3 regions of the Pseudalkalibacillus berkeleyi genome follow, and region 1 is predicted to be linked to each of the others. Evidence: riboswitches for the same ligand, from Rfam matches in the RefSeq annotation. Region 1 holds a riboswitch; each other region holds the start of a gene.
What was found. A riboswitch is a leader RNA that binds a small molecule or an ion and turns the genes downstream of it on or off. The one in region 1 is predicted to bind lysine.
Positions count from the first base shown of each region.

Region 2: another riboswitch for lysine. It lies ahead of L2716_RS08615 (aspartate kinase); the one in region 1 lies ahead of L2716_RS12510 (Na+/H+ antiporter NhaC family protein).
Region 3: another riboswitch for lysine. It lies ahead of lysA (diaminopimelate decarboxylase); the one in region 1 lies ahead of L2716_RS12510 (Na+/H+ antiporter NhaC family protein).

Region 1 covers NZ_JAKIJS010000001.1:2,372,739-2,383,806, forward strand. The annotation lists gene lipA (lipoyl synthase) at 1-523, opposite strand, end outside; gene L2716_RS12495 (M23 family metallopeptidase) at 743-1,723, shown strand; gene L2716_RS12500 (MetS family NSS transporter small subunit) at 1,811-1,921, opposite strand; gene L2716_RS12505 (sodium-dependent transporter) at 1,923-3,431, opposite strand; gene L2716_RS12510 (Na+/H+ antiporter NhaC family protein) at 3,768-5,330, opposite strand; lysine riboswitch at 5,539-5,724, opposite strand; gene yunB (sporulation protein YunB) at 5,813-6,604, opposite strand; gene L2716_RS12520 (YunC family protein) at 6,682-6,987, opposite strand; gene L2716_RS12525 (bifunctional metallophosphatase/5'-nucleotidase) at 7,054-8,451, opposite strand; gene L2716_RS12530 (DUF72 domain-containing protein) at 8,471-9,316, opposite strand; gene L2716_RS12535 (tripartite tricarboxylate transporter permease) at 9,773-11,068, opposite strand, start outside.
Region 2 covers NZ_JAKIJS010000001.1:1,616,025-1,627,092, reverse strand. The annotation lists gene L2716_RS08655 (DNA polymerase IV) at 1-752, shown strand, start outside; gene L2716_RS08650 (AAA family ATPase) at 727-1,677, shown strand; gene L2716_RS08645 (DUF58 domain-containing protein) at 1,674-2,882, shown strand; gene L2716_RS08640 (hypothetical protein) at 2,879-4,132, shown strand; gene namA (NADPH dehydrogenase NamA) at 4,156-5,172, opposite strand; gene L2716_RS08630 (SRPBCC family protein) at 5,318-5,740, shown strand; gene L2716_RS08625 (pyridoxamine 5'-phosphate oxidase family protein) at 5,762-6,397, shown strand; gene L2716_RS08620 (histidine phosphatase family protein) at 6,420-6,974, shown strand; lysine riboswitch at 7,116-7,307, shown strand; gene L2716_RS08615 (aspartate kinase) at 7,482-8,714, shown strand; gene L2716_RS08610 (glycerophosphodiester phosphodiesterase) at 8,999-9,790, opposite strand; gene L2716_RS08605 (M20/M25/M40 family metallo-hydrolase) at 10,039-11,068, shown strand, end outside.
Region 3 covers NZ_JAKIJS010000001.1:1,478,811-1,489,878, forward strand. The annotation lists gene L2716_RS07850 (peptidylprolyl isomerase) at 1-315, opposite strand, end outside; gene lysA (diaminopimelate decarboxylase) at 397-1,722, opposite strand; lysine riboswitch at 1,832-2,004, opposite strand; gene L2716_RS07860 (spore germination protein) at 2,068-3,540, opposite strand; gene spoVAEA (stage V sporulation protein SpoVABEA) at 3,509-4,096, opposite strand; gene spoVAE (stage V sporulation protein AE) at 4,103-4,453, opposite strand; gene spoVAD (stage V sporulation protein AD) at 4,453-5,475, opposite strand; gene spoVAC (stage V sporulation protein AC) at 5,497-5,946, opposite strand; gene L2716_RS07885 (stage V sporulation protein AB) at 5,989-6,411, opposite strand; gene L2716_RS07890 (stage V sporulation protein AA) at 6,392-7,024, opposite strand; gene sigF (RNA polymerase sporulation sigma factor SigF) at 7,237-7,995, opposite strand; gene spoIIAB (anti-sigma F factor) at 8,009-8,449, opposite strand; gene spoIIAA (anti-sigma F factor antagonist) at 8,449-8,799, opposite strand; gene L2716_RS07910 (D-alanyl-D-alanine carboxypeptidase family protein) at 8,964-10,136, opposite strand; gene L2716_RS07915 (pyrimidine-nucleoside phosphorylase) at 10,493-11,068, opposite strand, start outside.

The DNA of each region.
Region 1 (11,068 bases):
GAGTCAGACGTTCAACGGTCTCGATATTATGATTAAGAATATCTGGACGAGCATCCATTAACGTCTTCAAGTTATCATAGTTCCCCATCATGTCTGAAGGCAGAACTTCAACTGTACAGAAAGGATTCGCACGACGAACCGCTCGGACTGTTTCTGCATAAACGCCAGATCCACCGTCTTTCAAGTCGTCACGTGCTACAGCTGTAATAACCGCATGCTTAAGTCCCATTAATTTCACAGACTCCGCTACACGTTCAGGTTCTTGAAGATCTAATTCATTTGGCAATCCTGTTTTAACTGCGCAAAAACGACAAGCACGTGTACAAACATCACCAAGAATCATAAATGTTGCTGTCTTACGCTCCGCCCAGCACTCGTGTATATTCGGACAACGCGCTTCCTCACAAACCGTATGTAGGTTATTCTCACGCATCATCTTCTTAAGGCCTGTATAATTTTCGTTCGTATTTAATTTGATTTTAAGCCACTCGGGCTTACGAATATGTTCTTCTTTTTTCGCCATCTAACTCACTCCATCGTAGGATTAGATTTAAGATTCCGGCTTTGAGCTTGCTTACTCTGATCCGATCATCCAATACTTTATTACTGTATCATATTGTTCGACGAAGTTCCATAACCGACGCCGCTCAACTACTTTTCCAACATTTGAGAATCATCATTTGCGTTATTCAATACAAACTAACATTATGGAAAAGATACAGGAAAGGAATGAGTTCCCTGTATGAAAAAAATTGTACTGTTCATTATCTTCATATTCAGCTTAAGTGTATATTCGAATGATACGCATGCAAAAACAGAATATCAAAAGGAAGATGTACAACGATATGGCTTGTATCACAAGATGGAAGCTTTAACATCTGTCCCTTGGTACTACCTTGCCGCAATCGATCAATATGAACGATCTCTTCGTAATGCGCAAAATGACCTTCCAGAAGAAAAAGGTTTAATCGGGATTTATTATTCGCCCGAACAGTGGGCTGGTCCATTAAATCCAAATGTAGACGATCAAAATGCCACAACGATTTCCCTTTTTGGTGGCATCGGGTTAGATGGTAACAATGATGGTAAGGCAGATCGGGACAATGATGAGGACCTTTTGTTTACATTCTCAAACTATTTACAGTCGTACGGTTTTGATGATGAAAACATACGTATAGGGTTATGGGATTATTATCAACGGGATAAAACAGTTGATATTATTACCGGTATTGCAAAAGTATATAAAGAATTTCAAACCATTAGTTTACATGATAAAGCCTTTCCCGTTCCTATTCGCTCCAATTATAGCTACCGGAACACTTGGGGAGATCGAAGAGGTTTTGGTGGTTTACGTATTCATGAAGGAACTGATATTTTTGCCAATTACGGGGTTCCCGTTCGTGCTACAACATACGGCATCGTTGAAATGAAAGGTTGGAATCGCTTTGGTGGTTGGCGAATCGGCATTCGAGATTTGAACAATGTGTACCATTATTACGCTCATTTAAACGGTTTTGAAAAAGGGATAGACAAAGGGTCTGTCGTTAAACCGGGGCAAACAGTCGGTTATGTAGGAAGTTCAGGGTATGGACCTCCCGGAACACAAGGAAAGTTCCCACCTCATCTTCATTACGGAATGTACCGAGATAATGGATACAACGAATGGTCATTTGATCCCTACCCTTATTTAAAAGCATGGGAAAGACAAGACCGGAGGAAATAGCGAGCCAATAGAATTCAGGAATATCAAGTAACTTTTTTATGAATAAAAATAAGGATGAGTCGGCTTGTGACCAACTCATCCTTTAAATTATTCTTTATTTTGTTTAGCTACCTTAATGGCATTTCCAATACTTAAAGCTAGACCGCCCCAAATGATGACGGCGCCTACAACAAACATCGCAATTGCAGATCCTGTCATATTAGCTTACCTCCTTATTTTCGCCATCAATGTCTTTGCTCCAGCGACGTGATGCGAATAAGAATCCAGCAACAAGTGTTAGACCAAGTGCTACCCAACCGTATGTGATTAGGAAGGATACTTCGTATCCCTCGTATGGCTCAACAATATCCGTATACACATTCTTGATCATCATGAAACCAAGAAGTAGTGGTGTAATAACCGTTAGACAAATGACCCACCAGCTACCAAGACGTATGTCAGAAAATTCATTCGCATACCCTTGTAGCGACTTGACCTTTCTAAACACCCATGCAATTAAGATGACTTCGACGAGTCCTGATAATCCTACACCCATAGATAATACGAAGTGATCGACTACGTCCAAGATATATAGTCCACCTTTTGTAGCATAAAGGACGGAAATCAATGCTGAAAGTCCTCCACCGATTGCTACTGCTTTCGTACGAGAAATATTGAACTTGTCTTGGAAACCTGCAATGTACGTTTCACTAATTGAAACTAACGAAGATAGACCCGCCAGAACAAGTGATGTAAAGAATAAGAATCCGAATAACTCTCTAAAGGCTGGCATTTCATTAATAATAGCCGGGAATACCGCAAATGCAAGACCTATACCTGCTGTTGCGACTTCACTAATATCAACACCAGATGCTTTTGCCATAAATCCAAGAGCACTAAATACCCCAATACCTGCTAACAACTCAAAGCTCGAGTTACTGAATCCAGTGATGAATGCGTTGTTCGTAATATCCGATTTCTTTGGAAGATAACTTGAATACGTAATCATAATTGCAAATGCAATGGATAAACTGAAGAAAATTTGCCCGTATGCATCAATCCAGACTTTCGAATCACCAATTCGGCTCCAATCTGGTTTGAATAGTGCCTCTAATCCGATGTTAGCTCCGTCTAAAGTTAGTGCGCGGATGACGATGATCATAAATAGTACGAGTAGTGCCGGGATGAAAATTTTATTGGCAACTTCAATCCCTTTCTTAACACCTTTAAATAAAATACCTAGGGTAATAACCCATACGATTAATAATGGAATGAATACATTTGGAACGATTCCACCTAGTGTTCCAATTTCAGTATCAGCAGCTCCTAAATAGTCACCCATCAAGAATCCGCCTGTATCGTCTCCCCAAGAGAGTTTAAATGAGAAGAAGGCATATGCTAAGGCCCAACCGATAATGACTGCGTAATACGTTGAAATAACGAAAGATATAAGGACTTGCCACCAACCTAGCCATTCCGCTTTTTTGTTGATGCGTGCAAATGTCAATGGTGATGAACCACGATACTTATGACCCATTGTAAATTCTAAAATTAATATAGGAATACCTGCTGTGAGCAATGCGATTAAATATGGTAGGAAAAACGCACCACCGCCATCAGCATAAGCAATATACGGGAAACGCCATATGTTTCCGAGGCCTATTGCAGAACCAACCGCTGCAAGGATAAAGCCTGCTCTTGTCCCCCATTGTGCTCTGTTGTTATCCATGAAAGCTCCCCCATTCTCTGTACAATTTGAAACGAAAGTCTCCTTTTGTAAAAACCTTTCGTTTTTTCTGACTATTTCGTCTATAAGTATAGCGATTTGCCAAAAGCATGTCAAAGAATTTTCAAAAAAATTAGTGATATCTATCTATATTTGTTGTCGTAAAGATTAGTATGAAAATACTACATTTTTTGACATTTACATTATACGAACATAACATTTTGTCTTTGAATAGCGAATTATTAGAATGCTCGGTGATTCCCAAGAATATATTTCCAGTTTTGCACATCAAAAAACCTAAGTGATGAATTGAATCACCACTTAGGCTTTTACAGTGAATTAATTTACTTTTACAGATTTCCAATTTCGTAATACCAATACAACGACAACCATTAGTGCAATAGAAGTCAATAGTGATAGGAGTATACTTTGCGTAAATCCAAGAATGAGGAATCCAACCGAACTGATCACGGCTGCCAATACCGCATAAGGCAATTGTGTCATGACGTGGTCAATATGATTACTCCCCGCTCCTGTTGACGACAGGATTGTTGTATCTGAAATCGGTGAGCAGTGGTCTCCAAATACAGATCCAGCAAGGACAGCTGCAAGGACTGGTAAGAGATAGTTAATATCTGTGGCTGCTGCAATTTCCCCTGCAATCGGTAGCATAACACCAAATGTACCCCATGACGTACCTGTTGCAAATGCCATCACACCAGCAATTAAGAATAAGATAACAGGTAAGAATGCAAGGTTAATGTTGCCATCAACAATACCCGCAAGATATTTACCGGTGCCAATCTCATCAATAATAGCTACGATTACCCAAGCAAAGATCAAAATATAAATTGCTGGAAGCATGGATTGAATCCCTTTCCATACACCAAGTCCGAAATGCTTTCCTGGCAGTCTTTTACCTAAGAATAAGACAATCGTTACCGCTAATCCAAACAATCCTCCATAAACGAGAGATTTTGCAACGTCAGTGTTTTCAAACATTTTAAGTAATGTTACTTCACCATCGGTTGCCTGTGCACCGGTATAGAGCATAGCCGCGACCGTACCAATAATCAATGCAATAATCGGCAAAATGAGGTCTCTTACCTTCCCTCGATCACTTTCAGGAAGGTCGCTTTGCTCTCCTGGAACAGCCTTTTTATCAGGATCAAGAACTTGTCCTTCATTGATTGCCCGCTCTTCATGGGTTTTCATAGAAAATAGATTAATATTGAAAAGTGCTGTTGCAAATACGAGCAGTAATGCTGATAATGCATAGATATTCATCGGAATCATCGTGATGAAGGCTTCTAGTGCACCATAATCCGTAACACTATGTGTAGCCAGAATAGAGCCAATTAGTCCAATGATATAAGCTCCCCAGCTTGATACAGGTGAAATTACACAAACTGGCGCTGCAGTAGAATCAATAAAGTAAGCTAGCTTGGCGCGTGAAATACGATGACGATCTGTAAGTGGACGACTTACGTTACCGACAGCTAAAGAATTGAAATAATCATCAATAAAAATGATAATTCCGAGCACGATTGTGAGCATTTGCGCTCCAACTCGCGTTTTTACTTTTTTTATCGCCCATTCACCGAATGCTCGACTTCCACCTGCAATGGCGATCAGAGAGGTCATCATTCCGAGAAGTAATAAGAACAAAAGGATAAAGACATTCCATGTGTTGACTTCCCATGACCCTGCATCATTTTCGGTGATGAAGAGCCCACGGATGATTTCAAAGATCTTCATACCACTTGCGGCAATGTCAAAGTTTTGCAACATAAGAGCACCAACAATGATGCCTGTCCCAAGTGATAGGAGTACGCGTCGCGTAAACGCGACCATCAGCAATGCCAATAATGGCGGTATTAAAGAATATATTGTATTTTCCATTGGTACAGTGTTCCTCCTTATAATGTTTAGATCATTAATCGATGAAACAACCGGTTATCATTATTAAGTAAGCTTTGTAAATTTCGTTAATACTCTAAGGAAGTATTAACCTCGAAATATTAATAATCCTACTTTTAGGTAAATAAAAAAAAGGTAACGATAGATAGAAAATAACCTATCGTTACCTTTTGTAACGGTTATCCCCCATCGATCACGTAGTTCTCCACTATTCAATATTCCCCGAATAGTGACAGTGCTACACCTGTTCGGTGCAACCCCAACCATATTCGAATGGACATTCAAATATGGTTTCGGCAATGAACCCTTTCGCTTGTGATCATTGATGTCATACTCCCACAAAGCTACTCTTGTTCTATGCTCCACTACCTCATCCGATGATAAGGTTTATAATATTGTTTTCGCGCCACGTTATATTATAATAAAAGTTTTATAAAAATACAAGGTATATGGATTTTACCACATTACTGTGATCCATTCTCTTTGTCATCCTCAGATTTATTGCTTTCCGTAATAGGTATAGTTGGTTGTACGCCTCCTCCTGGACCATAGTAATCTGGTACTTTTCCTGGCATGAATACAGATACGAGCATAATGTTCGTCTCTATTTCCTTTTCATCTGTTTGGAACGGAACGACTACTTGAACTTTAACGACAACATTAATCCAACCTCGAAGCTTTGTATTATTAATACCAGACACTTCAGTTGTTTCAATCCAATCTGATTGAACACTTCCGATTACACGAAGCTTAACCGGTATACTTGGACCTAAGTTAGCAAGTAAAGAGTTGTTTGTCGCTCGCCCTAATGGTATTTCCGTAATATATCCAGCTTGCTCTTCATTTTCCCGCGTCACTTCTACGTCTGCGAAATTGTAGAAATCAGGTTTTTTCCCTTGTTCAATTTGCTCGAGGAGAGACTGTACATTTGCTGTTGCAAGTGACTGTACTTCATTAATTACTTTAGGATTCGTACTTACACTTACGACATTTCCATCCTTATCTTCTTTATACACAAGCAATTCACCAATTTTACCAGAGTCAACGATTCTACTCTTTACCGCACTACGAATTGCAAGTTGAGCAATATCCTCTGTCTCTGTTTCAGCGATTTTCATTAGTGCAGGTTGTATACCTTGATCGACTAACCAAAGTGCCTGGGCAGTCAACAAAATAAATATAATGAATGAAATTATAAAAACGTATTGAAAAGGTAGCGGACCTTTCATTCGGGCACGCCTCCGTATTCGCCACATAAGAAAACCCCCTATCTATTGCTATATGTATGCAATGAATGGGGGTTGTATCGCTATTATTTTGTGTGTATGCATCCTCATTGAGCCATTTTTACCAAAGCTTCTCGTCCAGTCGTTCCAACCGTGATGCCCATGGCTTCAGCTTCCAATGTTACGGATTCTAAAGGTGCATCGAGCAGTTGGTCAAGTGTCCGTACACCTACTGCACGCCCAGCAATGATTTTTCGCTCTGCAAGTTTTTCATTTAACAAAGCGACATCCAATGCTCCACACATAATATATCCTTTGTCATTACTGATTGACATGAAATTGGTTTTCGGTAATGCAACGGTTACACCTGTAAATAAATGCCCATTGATCTCAATAGGGGTGACCGAAATCATCTTCCTCACGCTCCTTTTCTTTACTATGAATATGTCATAGCTGTACAAAGCGTGTTGGCGGTTTACCTATCTTTCTAGGGTTTTTAATTTCCAAGCAAGCACGTCCCTGAGCATCTCCGGCAGGTAATATTTTTTTTCTTCCGAATAGGCTACGGATGGGAGTAGTCTACCAAATGTGAACATGTCTACGGTCCCTACTGAATACACCCTATCTTGCTCGATTGGCTCACCATTGATTAGTATTCTTCTAACGTGGTACTCCCCATCATCCATCAATCGACCTTCCGTTTCTACACCATCAAAAATCATTCGTCCGATGACTTCCCCGCGAAAACCAAGTCCTTTGATCCGAAGGTTAGCAAGTTCATTTGTCAGCGCATGGTGAATCATTTCCTTTAAATATTCACCTTTTAAAAGGAGCTTACACGGGTTGATGGGATGGGGACAGACTTTGTGTAAGTCTCCCTTCGTGACGGGTCCTTCTTTCAATGGCTCGAGAAGGAGCCCGGCATTAATCATACCAATTTCACTGTCACACCATTCTCGGATCGCCTCAGCCAAAAGAGTTGTAAATGGTGACTTGCTAAACCATTCAAGTTCAAGGGGCTGGTTCAGTACAGTAACTACTTCTTGTAAATTTTCATGTGCTTTTTCCGTCAATTGCTTAAGAAGCATTTCACTCTCTTCATCTGGTTGTTGGTTGCGCACATCCATCACTTCTGCTTTTACATGGGTGATTTTACGATGATCAGCGTTCCAGTCAATCTCCATATGCCCAACGTGAAAACCAAACTTTCCTGCTTGACCAATGGTAACTTCATTGGAATGAATGCCATCTGGTAAGACGTGATGTGTATGCGATCCAAGGATGATATCAATCCCGGTAGATTCAGTTGCTAATTGCTTATCCGCTTCTAATCCTAGATGAGACAGTAGAATAAGAATATCAACCTGATCTCGTATTTCGTTTGCAAACTCGACTATGGATTCATAAGGGTCCAACACATCCCAGTTCAACAGTTCATAATACGCTCTAAAGGGTGCCGTTGCCGCAATAACTCCTATTTTCATGCCATTCGGGAGCTCATGGATATCATACGGCTTCGCCCAGTGCGGCCGATTGCCCTCATCATCTTTCAAGTTGCCAAGGATCACTTGGAAATTCGCATCTTGATAAAGTGTATCGAGCTGTTCCTTTGAAAATGTAATCCCTTCGTTATTTCCAATGGTTGCATTAAGAAAGCCCGCCTCATTCATCAGTTCAACATTCCCACGACCTTCTGTCCCTTCCGTTAACGGATGAACTCTGTCCGCATGATCTCCTATGTCAAAACGAACGACACATTCTTTGGCCTCATCGTGCTTTTGTTGTTGTTGCTTAAGGAAACCCATTATTTTAGGCCATTGATCTAAATGGCTATGTAAATCATTTGTATGATACAGATGCAGTTTTACGTTGCTCAATGTATCATCTCCTTTAAAGTTAAAATAAGTCCAGCTGTCTTGGTGCAAGTCCACCATATTCAATCCCGAGGAGATCAATCACTTCTTTCGCGTTATCTGCAGCATCCCCACCTGAGTTGTTATTGAATAATACCGTCAAATCATGACCAGGGGTATGCAGTTCGACTAGCCGTTCTTTCCATTCTATGAGCTCTTCCTTATTATAACGATAAAGATATCGGACATCCCGCCAATTTGGGTTGCCTTTCTTTTGCCAGCCGTGTTCGTTTCGGCCATGAAAGCGAATGAGCGTTTGTTGAGGATGTGTTTTCTCAAGGACTCTAGGTACTGAGCCTGAACCGGCTTGAGGCTCATCGCAAATACTGTGAATCCACTCTTCCTCTCTCATAAAATCAAGCGTTCGCTCAATGTAAGAAGGGTGGAACCAAGATTGGTGCCTGAACTCCAAAGCTACGGGTATGTCCCCCATTTTTTCTTTCGCTAACCTAAGCTGCTCCACATTGTCACGATTACAATCAAACCATGGTGGATATTGAAACAGCACCATTTTCAGTTTGTTTGCCTCTTGGAGTGGTTGGATCGATTCTTTAAATAGGTTGAACATTTCATCTGCGGTCGAAAATGGGATTTCTCCCCTCGTATGCCCTGTCATCCCTTGATAAGCCTTAACCACGAATGAGAAACGATCTGGCGTGTCCCTCACCCACTTTTGGTAGTTCTTAATCGGTTGAATGGCATAAAAGGATGAATCGACTTCAACAGTTGGAAAAAAGCTACTGTACGTTTTCAGTTTGTCAGTCGGTCTAATATCTGGGGCATAAAGAGAATCATGGTCCCCCCAGCCCGTAACTCCAATCTCAATCATACATTCGTATCCTCTCACAACTTTTATTAGGTACTTATATTTTGATTTGTTCTCGATAAAAGTGCAAGTATTTGAACACTCTTTTTAATCACCACTTATCTTGTGAAATTGTGAAAGATAAGTGATGAATAGGGGCTAATTCCCACTTATTTTCGATAAATAGGTTATATATGTTGGGAATCGAGAGCTATTTCATATGTATGTGAATTCATATCAAAAAAACTCTTCTATTTTAGAAGAGCTTTTCCGATCATTATAAGTCCCAGGCTGCCATGCTTAGAGAGACCAAGATGACGATTCCTGTAGCAAGAATAAAGTATTTAATACGTGTCATAAAAATTCTAACCCTTCGTCTTAGTGTTGAATTTGGTCCTTAGAAGACTATTCGGCAATGAACAATTCCTTTCTGGGGTCATAACCAGCAGGCAAAGGGTTAGCACTATTATTACATCTACATCATTGCGTTTTTTTCCGCCCGCGAATAAACGGTACTACAAATGACAATATACTAACAATCAATAGCGAAACGGATATCGGATCATTAATGAATACCATCAAGCTCCCTCCTGAAGCTGTTAGGGCTTGTCGGAATGCTTGCTCCATCATCCCACCTAAGATAAAGGCTAGTATAAATGGCGCAGCTGGGAATGATAACAATCTCATTAAGTATCCTACTACCCCGAATAAGAGTAGTAAATACAAATCAAAAGTACTGAAGCTAATCGAGTAAACGCCAATTAAACTAAATACGATTACAAGTGAAATCAGCAACGGGCGTGAGATATTCAGTATTTTTGCAATGTAAGGAATCAGCGGTAAGTTAAGAATTAATAAAAACACGTTACCAATATACATACTTGCGATGATCCCCCAAAAAACATCGGGATGATCTTGTACGAGTAACGGACCTGGTTGGATGCCGAGGACCAAAAACGCTCCTAACATAACCGCTGTCGTACCAGACCCAGGTATACCTAAGCTCAATAATGGAACAAAAGCACCGCTCGTTGCCGCATTGTTGGCTGTTTCGGGAGCTGCTAATCCTTTCACAGATCCTTTTCCGAATTCTTCAGGCTTTTTAGCTATTCTTTTTTCCGTAATATACCCGATAAAAGAAGCGATTGTCGCGCCTGCCCCAGGCAACACACCTAACAAAAAGCCAAGGAAGGATTGTCTCGTCATCGGTCCACGCATTTCTTTGAAGTCTTGCTTACTAATTTTTAGGTTACCGATGTTAGCTTGATTGCTTAACGATTGATCCTTTCGTTTTAAAACTAAAAAACATACTTCAGCAATCGCAAATAAACCGAGTGCTATGACAAGGAAATCGATCCCTTCCATTAAATTCGGATTTCCGAATGTAAATCGGTTTGTTCCGGTTTGGCCATCTATCCCTATTGTCGCAACGATAAACCCTAATGTAGCTGAGATCAAAGCTTTGATTGTTGAGCCATCTGATAGGCTTGAAATCGCTGTTAATCCAAGAAGCATTAAGGCGAAGTACTGGGGAGGTCCGAAGGATACAGCCACCTGTGCTAATGCCGGAGCAAAGAGCATAAGCAAAACAACTGATACCGTTCCACCTGTAAATGAGGAGATTGCTGCAATCGCTAACGCTTTACCGGCCTCCCCTCGCTGTGCCATCGGGTAACCGTCGAATGAGGTAGCGACAGTTCCTGAAATACCAGGCGCATTTAATAATATAGAAGATGTCGACCCACCAAAGACAGCTCCATAATAAACGCCAGCCAT
Region 2 (11,068 bases), 760 kb from region 1:
TGGCTTCAGATATGAAGAAACCACTTGGGATAACGATATTAAGAAAAAGGGAACTACCTGAAAAATTGTGGCCATTACCGATAGAAGAAATGCACGGAGTCGGCAAGAAAACGATGCAGAAATTTCATCAGATTAAGGTGTACACAATCGGTGATCTAGCAGAGAAAGATGAAAAGGTTGTAAAACTACACTTAGGTAGGAATGGAGAAAAGCTATGGCAACGGTCCCGTGGCATTGATGATCGGGACGTAGACCCTGATGCAGCTAGTGAATTTAAATCTGTTGGGACTTCCACAACCTTACCTCAAAACTTACTTCGAATCGAACAAGCTTCAAATGTGTTGCGAGATCTTTCCGAATCATTAGAGCAAAGGTTAAAACGGAAAAATGTAATGGGTTATACCATCCAGTTGACGATTCGATATGCTGATCGCAAAACCATCACGAGAAGCCATACCCTTATGAATCCAGTTTACAAAAAAGAAGACATTCTAACGGTTGCTCATCAATTGTTCAAAGATCACTGGAATGAAGAGCCTGTCCGGTTGTTGGGGATTGCAGCGACGCAGGTTATAGAAAAAGAGAATGCCACGCTTCAATTGGATTTGTTCTCATATAAAGAGCATAGAAAAGATGAAAGACTTTTCGACACTTTGAACGATATACATAAACGTTACGGGAATCGTTCAATTAGAAAAGGTATAGAGAAAAAGGGGGATAAAAAGCATGGAAATGAAGGTGAAATTGAATAGGCTACAAGCGTCAATTGGTAACGTATTAATTGGGAAAGAAGAGAGTGTTGAATATATAATGGTGGCACTTCTTGCGAAGGGACATGTATTAATGGAGGATGTGCCTGGTACGGGAAAAACGATGCTTGCCAAAAGTATAGCAAAGTCCATTGAAGGAAGTTACAAACGTGTACAGTTCACACCAGACGTTCTCCCATCCGATGTAACAGGGATACAATATTTAAATCCGAAGACAAGAGAATTTGAGCTGCGATATGGTCCAGTCATGACGAATGTCCTCCTTGCTGATGAAATTAACCGAGCTACTCCACGGACACAATCCAGCCTACTCGAATTGATGGAAGAGAGGCAAGTTACAATAGATGGGATTACGAAATCATTACCTGCTCCATTTATCGTATTAGCAACCCAAAATCCGATTGAATCTCAAGGGACGTTTCCTTTACCTGAGGCACAACTAGATCGATTTTTGCTAAAGATCAACGTCGGATATCCTTCGATGCGGGAAGAGCAAATGATCATGAGAGCATATCGAGAACAAGAGCCAATTGATCAATTGATCCCTGTGTTCACAACAGACGAGATCATACATATGCAAAATGAAATTAAGAAAGTTCACTTAAGTGATGACATAGAGCAATATATTCTTTCTATCATTCATGAAACTCGTCAATCTAAGTTTATTGATGTTGGTGTTAGTCCGAGAGGTACAATCGCATTCATGAAAGCCTTACAAGCGTATGCTTGGTTACAAAATAGAGACTATGTCAATCCAGGGGATGTAAAGAAATTAGCCCAGCCTGTACTGGCTCACCGGATCGTATTGTCTCTAGACGGGGAACTGAGAAAGACCGTACAACAAATTATTCATATGATTCTAGATGAAATTGAGGTACCAGTCGAAGCTGGAGCGGTTAGGGAATGATTTGGCGTAAGATTTTGCATACAGGTAGAACACAAATGTTCCTTTATTTTTTTTCATTTGTATTGATGATCGTATCCTTATACGGTGGCTCAAATGTGTTGTTTACTGTTGGAATACTAATGGCGATCACGTTATTTATATCAACGAAATATTTGAATCTAATTGCTGGAAGCCTTTATCTCTCTAATGAAAAGCAAACGTATCGCATGTTTCCTGACGATGAAGAAACTTGGCAGCTTACTTTAGTAAATGATAGCCGTGTCCCAATTTTTCAAAATAAGATCGAGTTCATCCTCCACTCCAATGTCAATGTTAAAGGAATGGAACCAGTTACGGAACATAAGGGCTATAACACTTACAATCTGTCGACGATGTTCCAACCTAAAGAAAAGAAAACGCTTTCTATACCTATAAGAGCATTAAGAAGAGGGGTTGCTAAATTTCCTAAATTAGAAGTGCAGCTGAGTGATCCTTTAAGCTTACAAGAGATCAAATTAGTGAACGATCGTATTTTTAGAACAGAGTTTATCGTATATCCGACACCCTTACCTGTAAAAGATATGAATCAACTGAATGAGTTAATTCAAGGCGATCGAGCTTATCCCCAATCCTTATATGAGGATCAGACTCAAGTTATTGGGACAAGAAATTACGAATCAGGTGATCCTTTCCAAAGAATCCACTGGAAAGCCTCAGCTAGAATGAATGAGTTGCAAACGAAGGTATACGAGAAAACATTGACCCAATCATGGACGATTTTTATTAATGTAAATATTCAATCTGAACTGATCTCCAAATATGGCGAAATGAATGTCTCGGAAAATCAAATCAGTTTTGCAGCCTATATGTGTCAATATGCAACAGAACATCATATACCGTTCGATATGTATGTCAACATCAAAACAAAAGGCAGAGTCCCTTATTTACATCTTGAGAAGGGCGAAGGAAAACAACAGCTTTTGAAGGCGATGGAACTACTATCCCGCCTTAACTATAATAGTGTACGAGTTCCGATGTATCGTTTGATCGCTTTGTATGAAAGCTGGGGGTCAAATTCAACATCTGTTATTGTAATCGGGGACATGACGACGGACCTCCCTCAATATGAAAGCTGGCTCAGTAAAGGCGTTGGTGTCTTCCACCTTCAAATGCATGAACAAACAGCTAGGGTCATGAGACTTGGAAGAAGGAGGGCGATTTCATGAGTAACTTCCTAAGACTGCGAACGAGATGGTTGCAGTACAGTATGGATATCGTCTTTGCTCTTCTTTTATCCGTTTGGGTATTTGCTCCAGTCCATGAAAATCCTTATCTCGCTATTTTTTCATTAATGGTAATTGGGGGTTTGATGTACGAAGTCTTGTTACCAAGAATAAAAGCTACCGTTGGAAAAATAGTTTTCACATTACCCGTCTTGTTTGGGATTGGTTGGATATTAGGTATAGATGTGCTTGTATTAATGTTGTTAACTATTCTTATAGGATGGCGGTTTACGAGTCAATATTTTGATGAGGACTTAGGACAAGAAGTACATATTTTGTTACTCTCACTCGCTTCAACGATCATTTTCTATTTCTTCTTCTCAACAAATGACTATGTATCGTTTGCTCTTTGGTTACTATTATTACAAACCATTTTGTTTGCGATCGTTCGGGTGAATCGGGCAGTTCTGACCAATCAAAACACGGATCAAGCTGTGCACCGTTGGGTAGGAAAAGTTACACTTGTTTTGGCGGTCGCAACTGCCAGTATCGTTCTTTTGTTTCCTTTGATTCAATCTATCACTATGTCGATATTAAAGGGACTCGGCACAATCATTGCAACAGTTTTATATTATCCAATTAGCTTTGTCGTTACATTATTCGCAAGTTTTATTAAAGAAGGCAACATCGAACGTGTCCAAGATAACGTAGAGGATGCAGATTTGAAAACAAACGAAGAAATTCTCAGAGAAATGGTGAATGATTCCAATCAAAGTGAATGGTTTACTTATGTGCTGATTGCATTGATTGCGCTTGCTGTCATTTGGTATGGCATTCGATTGTACAAAAGAAAACTTTCCTTCACGAATGCAAGTTTATACAACGGATTTCAAGAAAATAGCATGAACCTAGGCGAGGATTTTGGTGAGCGAAATATTGTAAGGGATCGTACACCACCTGCTAATAAAATTCGTAAGCAATTGTATCGACTTGAAAAGAAAATGGCCGGCTACAAGTTAGGGAGATACCCGCAGGAATCCGTGCTTGAATGGTTCGACCGAATTGGATTACCTTCTGATAAAAGCAATAATGTGAATCACATATATGAAAGAGTCAGGTATGGGATAAAGGAAATATCAGCGGAAGAGGAAGAGCAGTATATAGAAACTATGAAACAGTTAATATCTTGGGGGAAAGAGCAGCACAAAATCATAACGAAAGAACAAAAGAGGAAGGGAAGACTCGATAGATGAGTCTCCCCTTTTCTGATTCATTGTTACCAGCCTCGTTCATATTGTTGAGGTGGGGTCAGTTCTGTATTTAATTCCTCTGCCGCTCTTCTTGGCCAGTACGGATCTCTTAATAGTTCTCTCGCCAGAAAGATAAGGTCTGCACGGTTATTTTGTAGGATTTCCTCAGCATGAAAAGGAGAGGTGATCATACCTACAGCACCTGTTGCAATCGCTGCTTTACTTTTTAAATGGTCAGCATACTGAACCTGATATCCCGGATATGGATTGATTTTCGCCGGTACAACGCCACCCGAACTGCAATCAATCAAATCCACACCTAGGTCTTTCATCCATTCGGCATATTCCACGTAATCCTCTACATCATATCCATCCTCATGATAGTCATTTGCAGAAATACGAATAAATAGTGCCCCATCCCAAACCGATTTGACAGCAGTTATGATTTCACGAAGGAAGTTGAATCTCTTTTCTTTCGTCCCGCCATATTGATCTGTACGATGGTTGGTTAGCGGGGATAAAAATTGACTAATTAAGTAGCCATGTGCCCCATGGATTTCAATCACATCAAATCCGGCTTCTTTACTTCTTATTGCTGCTTTTCGAAAATCTTCAACAGTATCTTTAATTTGATCAATCGTCATCTCTTCTGGTACTTCCATTTTATCGTTGTAAGGTAAAGGTGAGGACGAATAAATAGGTCCATCCACAATTGCTTTTCGTCCAGCATGTGCAAGCTGTATTCCGACTTTCGCATCTTGCTCATGGATAAGGCTTACAAGCTCACGCAGACCTTCGATTTGTCCATCTTCCCATATGCCTAAATCTTGCATCGATATTCTGCCTTGCGTATGTACAGCGGACGCCTCCAGCATGATGAGTCCTACTTGCCCGACAGCGCGGCTCGTGTAATGGGTCTTGTGCCAAGTCGTCACCTTCCCGTTTTCAGCTTGACAAGAATACATACACATCGGCGACATGACAATCCGATTTTTTAACGTCATATTTTTAAAAGTAATGGGTTCAAAAAGCTTAGCACTCAAGTTCTCAACTCCTTATTTTTTGTAAGTGTATCACATCGATCGAGATTAATCTGAAAACATGCTCATTAATGGCAAGAAGGAAGGACTTGTATAGAGCAGTATTGAATTAGTACATTTATTAATGATTTATAAAGGATGGGTATACATGATGAACGTAACGAAAATGAAGATATTTAAGCCAACATCAGAAGTTTTTGAAGCTTTTGTTGATCCCTCTAAAATTGGGCACTTTTGGTTTTCATCAAGCTCTGAAAGATGGGAGCAAGGGAAAACGATCACACTAAAATATGAAGAGTACGGTGCACAAGTTGATATCGTCGTATTAGAAATGGAGCGAGACAGAAAGATCGTTTATCAGTGGGGTGAGAATGTCGTAACCCTCTCTCTTGAAGAAATGGATAATCACTCCACAGTAATTGAAGTTACCGAAGAAGGATTCAACGCTACAGGTGAAGAACTAACCAACCTCTTAATTGATAACAAAGAAGGCTGGGTATATATGCTAACTTGTTTAAAAGGATATTTGGAGTTTGGCGTAACTCAGTTGAGAGCGAGTTTAGTAAAATAGTATTTTTCGAGGAGATTAGCGATGGACAAGGACAGATTCAAGAAATGCGTGACTAGTCAAGAAGAGCTTAAGCTTTTAGTAGGAAGTCCTAGTGAAAAAGCGAAGAAAAAAGTAATGGATTGCTTAGACCATCACTGCAGACAGTTTATTGAGAAGTCTCCTTTTCTCGTGATGGCTACTTCAGATGAGAATGGCAGGTGCGATAGTTCGCCAAGAGGTGACGCACCTGGATTCGTGCATGTAATAGATGATTACCATTTAGTCATTCCAGAACGACCAGGAAATAAGCGAGTCGATTCATTGCTTAACATTTTATCTAATCCTCATATCGGACTCCTATTTGTTATTCCAGGGTTAGAAGAGACTTTACGCGTTAACGGGCAAGCAGTGATTACAGAGGATGAGCAAATTCTAAATGAAATGCAGGTGAACGGAAAAGCGCCTATATTAGGAACGATTGTCAAAGTGGATGAGTGCTTTATACATTGTGCGAAAGCCTTTAAACGATCCAAGCTTTGGGATTCTAAAACTTGGCTCGATCAAGCAGAGCGCCCTAATCCAGCAAAAATGTTGCATGCGCATGTTAACTTACCCGGCTTATCTGAAGAGAAAATTGCAGCTGAATTACAAGAAAGCTATCGAAACAGACTGTACTAATTTTACATGAGGAGGGGATTGTATGATCTATGTTGTCAGACACGGGCAAACCGATTTAAATAAAGAAGGTAGGCTGCAAGGGAGATTAGGACTACCTTTAAATGAAGAAGGGGTGAAGCAAGCCGAGCGTTTAAGAGAAGATTTTGTGGAGGTTGAATTTGATTTTGTATTTTCTTCCCCACAAGAGCGAGCGATACAAACTGGAAAGATCGCAACAGGCAATGAACCTATAATAGATAAGCGTCTTGATGTGTTTGATTTGGGAGAAGCAGATCGTTTGTTAAAACATGAAGTTAAACTAGCTGGTGCCGTACCTGATCCAAATGTTTATCAAGGGGTTGAAGATATTCATACATACATCGAAAGAGTGTTTGATTTTATGAATGAAATAGAACTTAAGTATGGTGGAAAGGATGTTAACATCTTAATTTCGGGGCACAAATGTACAACCGGAAGTATCGGTGCCTATTTTGAAGGGATTCCTGAGGACCGAAACATTTTAAGGCTATCATCGGATAATGGAGCGTACAAAACGTATCCACTCAACAGGAAGACTAGTACGAATCCAATCTCATAAATGATGAAAACGACGTAATCGCAACATATCTTAATCAAACACAGTAAATAAGTTATGAAAAAGAAAAACTTGTCTCATAGTCAAGTTTTTGATAGAATACAAACAATTAAATTTTCAGGCCACACTTCAAGCATTAAGTGAAGTGATGGTAGAGGCGCGAAAACCAATAGTATGATGCATGAAGAGGTTGAGCTCTTATGAGTGCATAGGAAAGGGGAATTCGCCGAAGCTGAATGATTGTCTCAAACATCATTTGGCTGGATCTGTATTGAATAAATACAGAGCTGTCATACGACACAAATCCCTGATGTCGTATGGAGGACTATCTCACGCAAGGGAATAAGTGTGGCAGACGTTTGAGGATTGACTCTCAAGTCTGACGATTTGTTTCAATTCAATCATATTGCAAAACGAGTTTTTTGCTATGGTTGTTTGAAAAGTCCGTCACACTTACATTGAGTCAATCCTTTTTATATTGTAATTTTAGCTGATGAAAGGAATGGAAGCATGGCTTTAATCGTTCAAAAATATGGTGGTACTTCTGTAGGTTCTATTGAAAGAATTCAAAATGTAGCGGAACGTGTAATAGAAACTTACAAGCAGGGTAAAGAAGTGGTCGTTGTCGTATCTGCGATGGGGAAAAGTACAGACCAATTAATTCAAATGGCAAATGATATATCCGAACAACCTTCAAAAAGAGAGTTAGATATGCTCGTTTCTACAGGTGAACAAGTTTCGATGTCGCTGTTAGCAATGGCGCTACAACAAAAAGGCTATGAATCAGTATCACTTACGGGATGGCAAGCTGGTATTAAAACAGAATCTGTCCACGGTAATGCAAGAATTTTGGATATTGATTCACGACGGATCAACGGGCATTTGGCAACTGGTAAAATTGTCATTGTAGCAGGGTTTCAAGGGATTACTGAAAATGAGGAGATTGCAACACTTGGCAGAGGCGGCTCAGATACGACAGCAGTAGCAATTGCTGCATCGTTAAACGCCGACAAGTGCGAAATATATACAGACGTTACGGGCGTTTTTACAACAGATCCGCGTGTCGTTAAGGACGCGCGAAAGCTTGAAGCAATTTCTTATGATGAAATGCTTGAACTCGCAAACCTAGGTGCTGGTGTACTCCACCCACGATCGGTAGAGTTTGCGAAAAACTATAATGTAACACTTGAGGTGCGCTCGAGTATTGAAAAAGAATCTGGAACAAGAATAGAGGAGGAAGTAGCAATGGAAGGTAACTTGATGGTGAGAGGAATTGCGTTTGAGGATAATGTAACAAAGGTTACCGTGTATGGGTTGCCAGATGAAATGTCAACACTTTCTAAGTTGTTTACAACACTCTCTGATAATCAAATTAACGTCGATATCATCATTCAAAATACAAACGGAAATCAAACCACCGACATCTCATTCTCTGTAGATTCAGATATTCTTCAATACACAATGGATGTGCTAAGTAAGTTTAAATCTGAGTTAAGATATGAGCATATTGCATACGAGGAAGGACTTTCGAAAGTTTCCATTGTGGGCTCAGGAATGATATCGAATCCAGGTGTGGCTGCAAAAATGTTCGATGTTCTGGCAGAAGGTCAAATTAAAGTCAAAATGGTCAGCACTTCTGAGATAAAAGTATCGACAATCGTTGATAGTGGGGAAATGATCTCTGCGATTGAGTGCTTGCATGAAGCCTTCGAATTAGATGCAAGACAAGCTGTTACAGTATAAACGGATCATCGAACACTAATTGAGTGCTCGGAAGCGAGCAAAACGTGATACGGAGCACTCATAGAGGTAAATTGGGTGCTCGGTAGCGAGTAAAACGTGATACGGAGCTCTCATAGAGGTCGAATGGGTGCTCGGTAGCGAGTAAAACGTGATACGGAGCACTCATAGAGGTCGAATGGGTGCTCGGTAGCGAGCAAAACGTGAAACGGAGCACTCATAAATGTAGAATGAGGTCGCGGTAACACCGTGATCCGGCTACGACGACCTCATATGGGAGCTACATCCTATTTTAAAAAGCTTTTTGGGTTCATTTTTTGCAGTGCGGTCATGACTTTGTTTGATTTTGGAGCATGGAGCCCTGATCGGACATCAAAGGCGATATCTGGAACGTCCGTAATAATGGCATCGATTTTATTCTCAAATAACCATTTCATTCGTTTAGGATCATTGATGGTGTATGGTCTAACGCGAATTTCGTGTTCCTTAAATCCGTTTAACATGAATTGATTGAGCGTCCGCCAATGTGGGTGTGCACTTTCAGCAGGAAGGCTCTTCACATAGTTCCATGGTTCATACAAACCAGAAGAATAGAGCGGTGCGATATCTATGTTAGGATCAAACTTCTTCATTTCCTTCAAGCTATAGTGATTAAAGGAAGAGTAAATGAGCCGGTCCTCTAATCCATGTTCTTGAACGAGATCATAAACGATTTTTTCCATACCATAGTACGGGAGTATGTTGTTTTTAAATTCAATATTCAATTTCAATGTGGTTGGTTTCATCCAAATTAAGAACTCCTCAAGCGAAGGAATTCTTTCATATTTAAACTTTGCAGAAAACCATTTGCCAGCATCGAGACAGCGTATTTCATCATAGGTGTATTCACCAACAAGCCCTTTTACGCCTGTTGTACGTTTTAGAGATTCATCATGAATGATGACTGGAATTTTATCTTTCGTCAGTTGAACATCGAGTTCAATACCATCAGCATGTTGTTCAAGTGCTTTTCGAAAGGCAGCCATCGTATTTTCAGGTGCATATTTACTTGACCCGCGATGGGCGAAAATTAAAGTCAAATCAATCTCTCCTCAAATGTCTTTGAAATGCTGCAGCATACATATTAATTAAATATAAACACTTAGGTGTAATTTAGCATGTTCTATATAGTATACTCAAATAAACTTCATGAGGTAAACATTTCTTACAACCTAACTTTTAACTGAGTTAAAGTTTTTCCAGTATAGAAAGGAATACGGTTAAATCCGACGAGCTTTAAAGAAACGCATACAAAATTCGACATCATTCAGTAAATGGAGTGAGTGTAATGAATAAGTGGCAGGATCAAGAAAGTCTGAAAGAGCTACTTTGTCATCTGATAGAATTTCCTAGTATTACAGGATCTGATGCAGAACTTGCAATTAGTGAATTCATTTATATGAAGCTTAATGAGCTAGACTATTTTAACGAAAACCCTGAAGACTTACAAATACACCCAACACGAGATGGACGTAAGTTTGTAACAGCATTTGTGCGGAATAGTAATCAGCCGAAAACAGTCGTACTCATTAGCCACTTTGATGTAGTTGATATAGAGGATTACGGAGAATGGAAGAACCTAGCCTTTCGCCCTAAGGAGCTTACTCAAGAATTCCGTGCCAATTTCAATGAGCTACCTCAAGCTGTACAGGAGGATTTAAATAACGGTGAATGGTTATTTGGTAGAGGTTCCATGGATATGAAGGCAGGGCTCGCACTGCAAATGTCCATGATTGAAAAAGCTTGTAACGGGGAATTCGATGGTAATCTATTACTCCTAACCGTTCCAGACGAAGAAGCGAACTCTACAGGTATGATGGAAGCTGTGGAGGTTTTACTTGATATGTCTCAAACGCACCAGCTTGAGTATACAGCATGCCTGAACTCAGAGCCTGTTTTCACACGTTATCCTGGTGATACGAACCAATATGTATACACAGGATCAATCGGAAAATTACTTCCAGGGTTTTTATGCTATGGAATGGAAACGCATGTCGGAGAACCCTTTTCAGGAATTAATGCAAACTATATGGCATCTGAGCTTTCAAGAGCCCTAGAATTAAATACTGATTTTTGTGAAGCCATTGACGGAGAGGTCACACCTCCACCAACGAATTTAATGCAGAAAGATCTTAAAGAAGAATATTCTGTGCAAATTCCTCATGTAGCTGTAGCCTTGTACAATTTGATGGTGATGGAAAGATCCGTTTCTGACATCAACAATGATATGCTTACATTAGCGAATAAAGTCGCAAGGCAAATTGAAAAGCATTTGTACGATCGAGCGATGACCTTTACACAATGGGAATCGTTTCAAC
Region 3 (11,068 bases), 890 kb from region 1:
GTCATGAACGATGAAGAATTGGCTTCCTCCAGTGTTTTTACCTGCATGAGCCATTGATAATGAACCAGGCTTATGTTTATGTGGGTTACCTTCTGTTTCACAGTCAATTGTGTAACCAGGGCCACCGGTACCTGTTCCTGTTGGACATCCACCTTGGGATACAAATCCTGGTATGACACGGTGGAACGTTAATCCGTTGTAAAATCCTTCGTTCGCTAATTTTTCAAAGTTTGCTACTGTATTCGGTGCTTCTTCTGGGAAAAATTCAATCAGTACTTTTTCGCCGTTTTCAAATTCAATACTTCCTTTTTTCATGATAAAACCCTCCTCTACTGCAAGTAGTTTCATTGTATGTTTTTTTGAAAGAGAAGTAAAGAAATGCACATTCGATATCCCTTAAAAACTTGTTACTACAGTCTTTTTCAATGGACGGTCGAGGTGAACAAGATCGCGATATGTTTCTCGCTCCACGACAAGTTGAGCTTCACCTTCTTCTACGAACACAACTGCAGGACGCGGGAGACGATTATAATTGTTCGCCATAGAGTATCCATACGCACCAGTACAGAACATCGCTAAAATATCACCTTGGGAGGTTTTCGGTAATGATACCTCTTGGATGAGCATATCCCCTGATTCACAACACTTCCCCGCTATAGATACAGTCTGTGTGTTCTTTTGAGATAGACGATTTGCAATCACCGCTTCATATTTCGCCTGATACAAAGCTGGTCTCAGGTTATCCGTCATACCTCCGTCTACTGCAAGGTAATTTCTCACTCCAGGAATTCTTTTTTCTGACCCAACCGTATAGAGCGTAGTTCCTGCTTCGCCAACGATCGATCGACCTGGTTCAATCCATATTTCAGGCATGGCCAAGCTCTTTTCTGCTACTTGATCTTGGACTTCATCTACAACAACGTTCATCATTTCTTCTATTGAAATCTTCTTGTCATTTGTCGTGTAGGCAATTCCGAATCCTCCACCTAGATTGACAACTCGCGCTTCATAACCAAATGATTCAGACCAATCTTCCAGTAAGTCAAATATTTTACGAATCGCCATCACAAATCCATCTGATTCAAAAATTTGTGATCCAATGTGACAATGGATACCCATCATATCAATGTATGACGAGGATAGAGCCTCATGCAAAGCCTGATCCGCCTGTTTACTAATAAGATCAAAGCCGAATTTAGAATCCTCTTGACCGGTCAGGATGTACTCATGTGTATGAGCCTCTATGCCAGGTGTAATGCGTAACTGGATCGGAATGACACGGTTCAGGCTTTCACCAATCGACTTAAGACAATCCAATTCGTAAAAGTTGTCCACAACGATACTTCCTACACCTTCTTCAACTGCTGCAGTTAATTCCTCAATACTCTTATTGTTACCATGAAAATGTATGTGCGTTGCAGGAAACCCTGCTTGTAGCGCAGTAAATAACTCTCCCCCTGATACGACATCCAGGTGGAGTCCTTCCTGTTGCATTAATTGCACCATCGCAATGCAAGAAAAAGCTTTACTGGCATATGCAACCTTTGCTGTCACATTTCTCTTCTTAAAAGTTGAAAGATAAGCTGTTGCTTGTTCACGAATTTTCGCTACGTCATAGACGTACAAAGGTGTACCAAACTCCTTCGCTAAATCAACCGTATCAACGTCACCAATTTCTAAATGCCCTTCACTATTCATATTGCCAGATCCTAAAAATACCATGTTCATTTCTCCTCTCTCTATATCGGAGAGAGCTCATTAACTGATGGATAGACAAAAAACCAGTCCATGTATTTTAGGTACATAAACTGGTTTAGTCCGTACCCTCATCAGTTGGAATAGCTCTCCACTACATGTGTAGTGACAGTCCGTTGCTTATTCAGCAACGACCCAGCAAACAATTTCGGGCTTTCTTGTTTGCTTCGGCAAATTGACCTTTCATCGTCCGTCTTCGCACCCCTGCTCATGACGATTACTCTTTCGCTTCGCGCCTCTACCCCATTACATTGAATGAGGCAATTATTAAATTAAGCATTACTTTAGCATAATATCCGGGTAGAATCAACCTTAATTTGATTGTTTCTTATGGTTTTGTGGCCTGACGATACTTGGTCTCACTTTAGAAAGTGGAACGGATACTCTAATTAACACTTGCATCAAAGCTTGAGGATTGAAAGGGATGAACGGCCACAAATATGGTGTATTCAAGTTTTTGATACTGCATAAGAAAACGATAACGAGCGTGAACCCGACCATAAAGCCTGGCACCCCAAAGATCAACACAAGAGTGATCATAATCAACCGGACGATTTTGTTCGCTACACTCAACTCATAACTCGGAGTGGAAAAGGATCCAATCGCCGCAAGCGCTACGTATAATATTACCTCTGATACAAATAAGCCGACATCAATGGCGATCTGTCCGATTAATACCGCTGCGATGAGCCCCATTGCAGTTGATAAGGCGGATGGGGTGTGAATGGCTGCCATCCTCAATACATCAATCCCTAATTCAGCAAATAAAATTTGTAAATAGATAGGGATGTTGGACTCTTTATTTGGACCGATGAAATCAATATGCTCAGGTAACAATTCCGTGTTCAACACGAACAAAAGCCATAATGGTAGGAGGAATACAGAAGTAATCATGCCCCCAAATCGGACCCACCTTAGAAATGCACCGATCATCGGTGTTTGGCGGTATTCCTCTGCATGTTGAACATGATGGAAAAACGTTGTAGGTGTAATGATTACACTTGGTGATGTATCGACAAAAACAAGGACATGCCCCTCTAACAAGTGAGTTGCAGCAACGTCTGGACGCTCTGTGTAACGGACTAAAGGATAAGGATTCCAACCTTGCTTGACTATGAACTCTTCTACTGTCTTATCAGCCATCGGAATGCCATCAATCCGGATTTTATCGAGCTCTTGTTTAATTGTTTTAATTAATCCTGGATCGGCAACATCTTCTAAGTAGGAAATACATACGTCGGTTTTTGAACGGTCACCAATTTGTACGATTTCATTTCGTAATCTTTCATCTCGTAGACGTCTTCTAGTTAATGCTGTATTTTCCACGATGTTTTCCGTGTAACCATCTCGGGCACCACGTACGACCTTTTCAACATCTGGTTCTGAAGGGGTTCGCCCAGGATAGCTCCTGACATCTACTATGAACCCTTCATCTTGACCGTCAATCAAAACAGCAATTAACCCTGATAATACACGATCGATAATTTCATCCAAGTTTTTTGCAGTGGAAACTTGTTGATGTGCAAGATGATTTTTTATGACATCTTTCGTTTTTGAACTCGTTCTGTATTCATTGTCCATCAACAAAAGTTCTTTTAGGAGCATGATAATGAATTCACTGTCACAGAGACCTGTACAATAATAGATATGAACTTCTTTGTTTAAAATGTTCATCTTACGAACACCTACATCGAAGCTCTTTCCAATCCCCATTTTTTCTTTTAGCAGTTCTTCATTCTCTGCAATCTTTTTGTTAATCGGTGTCTGTTCTTTTTTCGGATGCATATTTCCCACTCCTTTCTAAGATGAGTTGAATCGCTTGTTTTGTAATTGGAGAGCCTCGTTTCGCTTCATCAATTCCTGCCATCTTTCCGATATCCCCTACACCTACAATGAACGGGATATTTAGTTCATCTAAAATGTAAACCGTATCACCATCAATTCTTCCGAATTCGGTATCAGGTAACCCACTTTTATCCACACCGTAAGCGGAAAGTTCTCCGAAACGGTCTAAACTGACGTCTACGCGCGTCCACTCGGCGAGGTGTGTTTTAGAAGCAACAGCAATTGCACCGATCACATCAATTTCGTGGTGATTATTGACCGCTCTCATCGCCCTCTCACCTGGTCCTTCACCTTGAAATCCACAATCATCAAACATGACAAGCACTGGGTCATAAGGTGTCGATAAGATCATGTCGACAAGCTCTTCTCCTGATAACTTGGATGGATTCCCCCACGACTGGGAAATACACCGACCACCGATTTCCTTTGCTACACATTCGACGGCTTTTAACGCATATAGATCTCCATCAGTAATTATGATGACTCGTTTTGTCATGTCTCATCATCCTTTAGGTTTAAAGAGCACTGCTACAATAAATCCAAAAAGTATGGCAGAAGAGATACCAGCAGAGGTTAATTGGAAAATTCCCATCGCGATACCAATAAAACCATGTTCTTCAGCCTCTGCCATGGCCCCGTGTAAGAGTGAATGGCCAAAGCTTGTGATTGGAACTGTAGCTCCAGCACCAGCAAATTGAATTAATCGATCATAAAGTCCAAATCCATCTAAACACGCTCCTGCAACGACAAAACCAGAAGTAAGGTGAGCGGGTGTGATGGTGAAGAAGTCTAATAGTAATTGTCCGATTAAACAAATTAATCCGCCTACAACGAAAGCAATCAAGTACTCCATTAGTGAGTCCCTCCTACATTTGAAGCTTCAAAAACAACCCCATGCGCAATAGTCGGAATCGATTCTTTTTGTTGAATCATAATCGGATTCATTAAAGCCCCCGTCGCTACGACAAAGATCCTTTTCAAATTGCCTGCTTGGAGTTCTTTGATTAAATGTCCGTATGTTACGACTGCTGAACACGCGCACCCACTACCGCCTGCAAAAACAGGTTGATCAGGGCGGTATACTAATAATCCACAGTCCTGATGATTAGCGGTTAAATCGAAATTCTCTTCCCTTAAAAGCTCCAGTAAAATCGGTGAGCCTACCGCTGAAAGATCTCCAGTTACAATTAAATCGTAATAATCCGGACTTCTACCGGTGTCTTTTAGATGTGTGGCGATCGTGTCTGCTGCTGCAGGAGCCATAGCCGAGCCCATATCGAATGGGTCTTTAATGCCAAGATCCATAACGCGGCCAATTGTTGCTGATGTAATTTTAATTTGAGAAGGTGTTGTTCCTACGATTGAAGCACCTGCGCCTGTAACCGTGTACGTGGCTGAGTCTGGCTTTTGCCCACCGTATTCTGTCGGGTATCGAAATTGGCGTTCAGCTGTTGCGTTATGGCTACTTACTGCCGTTAATACGTTATTTGCAAATTCTCCATCCACCAACGCAGAAGCAACAGCCAGTGTTTCCATAGACGTAGAACAAGCACCAAACATCCCGAGAAATGGAATTTGATTTTTTCTTGCCGTATAGTTCGAAATGACCGTCTGGTTTATTAAATCCCCCGAAAGGAATAAATCAATATCACCTGGTTGCTTGTCTGCTTTTTGAAGACAAATGTCAATCGCTTGTTCCATTAAGTGCATTTCTGCTAACTCCCAATTATCTTGACCACAATGAAGTTCATCAAATGTTAGATCAAATTTTTCACCTAGAGGTCCAGAAGCCTCATCCGGCCCGACTACAGCAGAAGAAGCACTCATATAGATAGGTTTTGAGAAAGTCCAAGTTTGTTTTCCTGTAAGCTTCATAATCGCCAATCCTCCTGAGACTTAGATAAATAATTTGATTAAATAACGAATCATCCCGATAACATAAGCTGATACGGCCCCAAATACGATGACAGCGCCTGCTAATTTAAATAAGTTAGTCGCGATGCCAAGCACGATTCCTTCACTCTTATGCTCCAATGCGGCACTCGTTACCGCATTTGCAAATCCTGTTACAGGTACTATTGAACCCGCACCACCGAATTGACCGATTTTGTCGTACACACCAAATCCGGTTAGTAGAGATGCAATCAAGATGAGGGTTGCGACTGTCGGATTACCCGCAGTCTGTTCGGTGAAATTGAAAAATGTAATGTAAAAGTTGGTGATTCCTTGACCGATTAAGCAGATGAAACCACCAACCATAAAAGCTTTAAAAGCATTTAATACATATGGGGTTTTCGGTTGTAACGGCTTGATTTTTTCTAAGTATGCCTTCTGTTCAGGTGTCATGTTGTTCTTTTTTGCCAATTCCTTTCCACTCCTTGATGTAGTCTATAAATGAACAAAGAATATCCAATGGAATAATGACCCCAGTACTTTACCAAACAAGATGGCCATTAGTAGTCCTAACACTTGCTCCTTAAAACCTACTCGTTTCATAAGGATTGGAAGAACATTCAATACCTCAGTAAGTGCAGCTGCTAGCATCCCAATAAATGTCCCGCTTGCTATACCAATAGGGATGAGAATCCATGCATTCATATGAATGGTCATATCTCTCAGTCCATACCAACTAGAAAATAGAACCCCTAGAATTACACTCATTTCATAGCTTCTTATGCGCGAATAGGTTTTTGAAATTTGCATGAGCCTTGGTAGAATCCCAAAGACTGTGAGGAGCGCCACAAACCCAGCACCAACAGCGAGTCCCCCTCCTAATCCAATAATCATGATACTAATGATTTGGATCGTCATTCTTCTTCTTCTCATTTTCACTATTTTCATTCATGATGACGTACTGGTCGAGATCTTGTTGGTAGTTGAACATCTCAACATCTAGTGGGCTAGGCTCTTCATTAAATCGTTTCTTGAAAATATGATTAAAGAACAAGACCATTCCAAATCCTAACCCTAATGAATATGGAATTTGGAGTAACAACGGATAATCGTTTTGCTGACCTGTCACTATGAAATAAATCTTCTGGTGAACTTCTTGCATGCTGACATCTTCGTGAAAGTTCATAATCGCAAGCCCTGCTCCGATAAATAGTAATATCCAGACGATTATGAAATAAGCACCTGTCATTTTCGGTCGATTGTAGATAACTTCAATAATCGTTTGAGAAGTGCCAATGGGCTGGATATCAAGCTTGGGATATTCATTCCTTATCGCCTTTAGTACTTTCATCAGGTCAATTACGACGATAGTTTTATCATGAATTGAAATTTGGTGGATGATCATCTTACTTATTTCATTAATAATATGATCCGGGCCTACAAGCTGGGCTACGTCTTTAATGAGTACAGTTTGCATGGGAGAAACGTGTAGTTTATGACGCATTCGTAAATACACTGCTTCTGTATCCAAAGAAAGGCCCCCTTTTTTGCCAATTCGTTTATGTGTAGTATGTTTCTTCCAAACGTGTCTCATTCCGTCCGCAATATCTATCCAATAATTCCCTGTTATTGATTCAATAAGTTGAAGCATCGTCAAGTCAAAAATAGATGTTATGTGGCGCAAATGATTACTGGTGAAAAATTATATAAGCAGTCCGCACTAAAAAACCCAGATCGACGAATTTACTCGTCCATCTGGGTCTTCATTTCCTTCAATATTTTCTTTTCAAGTCTTGATACTTGCACTTGCGATATACCAAGTCTTGTTGCGACTTCCGATTGGGTTTGATCTTTAAAGTATCTGAGGTAAACAATTAACCTTTCCCGTTCGTTTAATGTTTTAATGGCTTCTCGCAATGCAATTTGATCGAACCATTTTGATTCATCACGATCAGAAATTTGATCAAGTAAGGTAATTGGATCCCCGTCATTTTCATAAACCGTTTCATGGATGGAGGATGGTGCCCTAACTGCTTCTTGAGCCATTACTACTTCTTCTGGACTTATCTCAAGTTTCTCTGCGATTTCATTTACAGTGGGATTCCGGCCAAAGTTCTTAGATAGCTCATCCTTTACTTTTCGGACTTTGTTACCAAGCTCCTTCAGTGACCTACTTACTTTCACAGTCCCATCATCGCGTATAAACCGTTGTATCTCTCCGATAATCATCGGAACCGCGTATGTTGAAAATTTTACGTCATAACTAAGATCGAATTTATCTACTGATTTGAGTAGACCGATACTCCCGATTTGGAAGAGATCGTCCGGTTCGTACCCTCTATTCAAAAATCGTTGTACAACTGACCATACGAGTCGCATGTTCTTTTCAACAATGGTATCACGAGCTTTCGGATCACCATCTTGACTACGTTGAATCAACTCTTTCATTTCCTTGTCACTCAGGTACGGTGGCTTTTTATCTTGTTTGACGTCCAAATCCATAGGCTATGCTCCCTTAATTACAAAGCGCTTTATGATTTGATAAATACTTTTTCAAGCGGATCGTGGTGCCGAATGACTTTTCTGTTTCAATCTCAATCTGATCCATGAAGTTCTCCATGATGGTGAATCCCATACCTGAACGTTCCAATTCAGGCTTAGTCGTGTACAATGGTTGGCGTGCTTCATCTAAATTATCGATTCCAATTCCTTCATCCCTAATGAGGACTTCAACAAATCCATCCTCTAGTCGGCACTCAATGTGAACCATGCCGTTATCGTTATTTTCATAACCGTGAATAATCGAATTCGTCACGGCTTCAGATACAACCGTTTTAATTTCAGTTAACTCATCAACAGTTGGATCGAGCTGTGCAATAAATGCTGCAACCGTAACCCTTGCAAACGATTCATTTTCACTTCGAGCAGAGAACTCCATTTTCATCACATTCTTCATTATGCCACCCCCAGCGTGTTCAGAGCTTTTTGTTCGCTATCCTCTAGACGGATAATTTTGAACATGCCTGACATTTCAAACAGTCGTTTTACAGAAGGGGAGATCGAGCATACAACCATTTCTCCACCTTGACTTTTGATCAATTTGTATCGACCGAGGATCACTCCTAAACCAGAGCTATCCATAAAAGACAAGGCTTCCAAATTCAAGATAATATCATGGATTTGATTCTCTTCAATGGTTTGATCGACTTCTGAACGTAACTGTGCTGCTGTATGGTGGTCTAAATCACCTGATAATCGGATACAAAGAACACGGTCTTTCACTTCGAGTTTAACGTTTAGACTCACTTACCTCTCCTCCTTCTTCTAGTAGTGAGTCAATTCTATACCGTTCACTTCGAATCCTTCTCGGTGACAAAACTAGTGTCAAATCGATGTTTAATCTAATAATTTGCAAAGCGCTCTGTCGATTTTTAACCCAAAAATAATTAGAAATTATACTAGACTAGGATTTAAGGTGTTTGTGAAAATTTCCCTACCGTTCGCTTAAAGAGTGCCCACCAGTTCGCTGATTGCACATTTTCTGAAGCAACGAGAGGAGATTCAGTTACTTTCTTCCCATTATTTTTTACGATGATCGTACCAAGGCGATCGCCTTTCTCAATAGGCATTTTCACGTTTTTCTTGATTTTGATTTCTGTTTTCAGCTTTAGCTTTTTCTCACCTTTTTTCATTAAGACAGAAATCGGCTCAGAAGTAGCCATTTGTACTGTTTTCGAGATTCCTTTTTGTACTTCTACATCATCAATCATTTGGTGTCTTTCGTACAATTTCTGCGTCTCGTAATTTGCAAAAGCGTAATCGAGCATTTGTGTTACTTGAGCATTCCGTTCTTTCGTTGTAGGTGCACCCATAACAACTGCGATGACACGCATATCATTCTTTTTCGCAGTTGCTGTCAAACAATATTTCGCCTCATGGGTATAGCCCGTTTTCAAACCATCTACACCAGGGTAAAATTTCACAAGTTTATTTGTATTTACAAGCCAGAACTTTTTATCCGTGTTCTGACGTAAATAATCTTCATATTTGCCTGTGTATTTAGTAATTTGCTCGTACTTTAACAGCTCTTTGGCCATCAGGGCCATATCTCTTGCCGTACTGTAGTGTTCCTTTCCAGGTAGTCCGGTTGCGTTTTCAAAATTCGTGTTTTTCAATCCAAGTTCTTTTGCTTTATCATTCATTAGTTTAACGAAAGCATCGTTCGTACCCGCAATAAATTCTCCGAGCGCAACAGATGCATCATTTCCAGAAGCAAGTGCGATACCCTTCAACATCTCTTCGACTGACATTTCTTCTCCAGCCTCTAAGAAAATTTGAGAGCCTCCCATCGAAGCTGCGTACTCACTCGTTCTCACTTTATCCTTCATGTTGATTTTGCCTTTATGTAAAGCTTCCATCACGAGAATCATGGTCATAATTTTCGTCATACTTGCCGGAGGAAGCTTTTCGTCAGCATTTTTATCAAATAGAACTGTACCTGTATCTCTTTCAATCAAAATTGCAGAAGACGCTTTATTTGCAAGAGAATTAGCAGTAACATGATCCTCGTTTGCAAAAGCAGCTGGAGATACGACCGTGAAGGCCATCACAACTACAAGAATACTAGTAAAAAAACGTTTCATTGCATAATCCCTCCATTCTTATTATTCTTATTTTTACCAATTTTGGTTGGTTTATACTTATATTGGTAATTTGGATTAAGTGGAGGGAAGAGGTTTTTGTTGCGGGAATCACGGTATGCACGATAAAACTTGAGTTTTGCACGATAAATTCCGAGTTTTGCACGATAAATTCCGAGTTTTGCACGATAAATTCCGAGTTTTGCACGATAAAACCTAATTTGTGCACAATAACCAGTTTTGAAACTTTGCTAAGTCATAGTTGCGCGTATGTATACTTTTTTCACATAAAAAAAGGCTGCCCCGTACACCTACTCTCATAGGTGTTTTGGGACAACCTGATTTTCATCATAGTCAGTTTACATAATTTCTTTATAGACAAGTGGTGGCGCATCGACTTTTTCAGATGAAATCGTATATGCATCACGTAATTTCTTCAATACGTCATCAACATTTTCTTGATTGCTGTGTAGAGTTGCGATTGCGTCGCCTTCTTTCACTTCATCTCCAACCTTCTTATGAAGGACGATTCCTACTGCTAAATCAATGACTGATTCCTTTGTCGCACGGCCGGCACCTAATAGCATTGCTGCAGTTCCTACTTCATTCGCAGTAATTTCTGATACGAATCCGGCTTTGTCTGCTACGAATGGAATTTGATGTTTTGCCTGTGGCATTTTGCTTGGATCGTCAATAACTGTTTCGTCGCCACCTTGTGCTTTTAAGAATGTCTTGAATGCTTCGATCGCTTTGCCATTCTTCATCACATCAATTAGCATTTGGCGAGCTTCTTCTACTGTTTCAGCTTTTTTAGCTAGAACAACCATAAACGAACCAAGCGTCAGGCACAATTCTTCAAGGTCTTTAGGACCATTACCTCGTAACGTGTCCGCTGCCTCTTTTACCTCAAGCGCATTACCAATCGCAAATCCTAA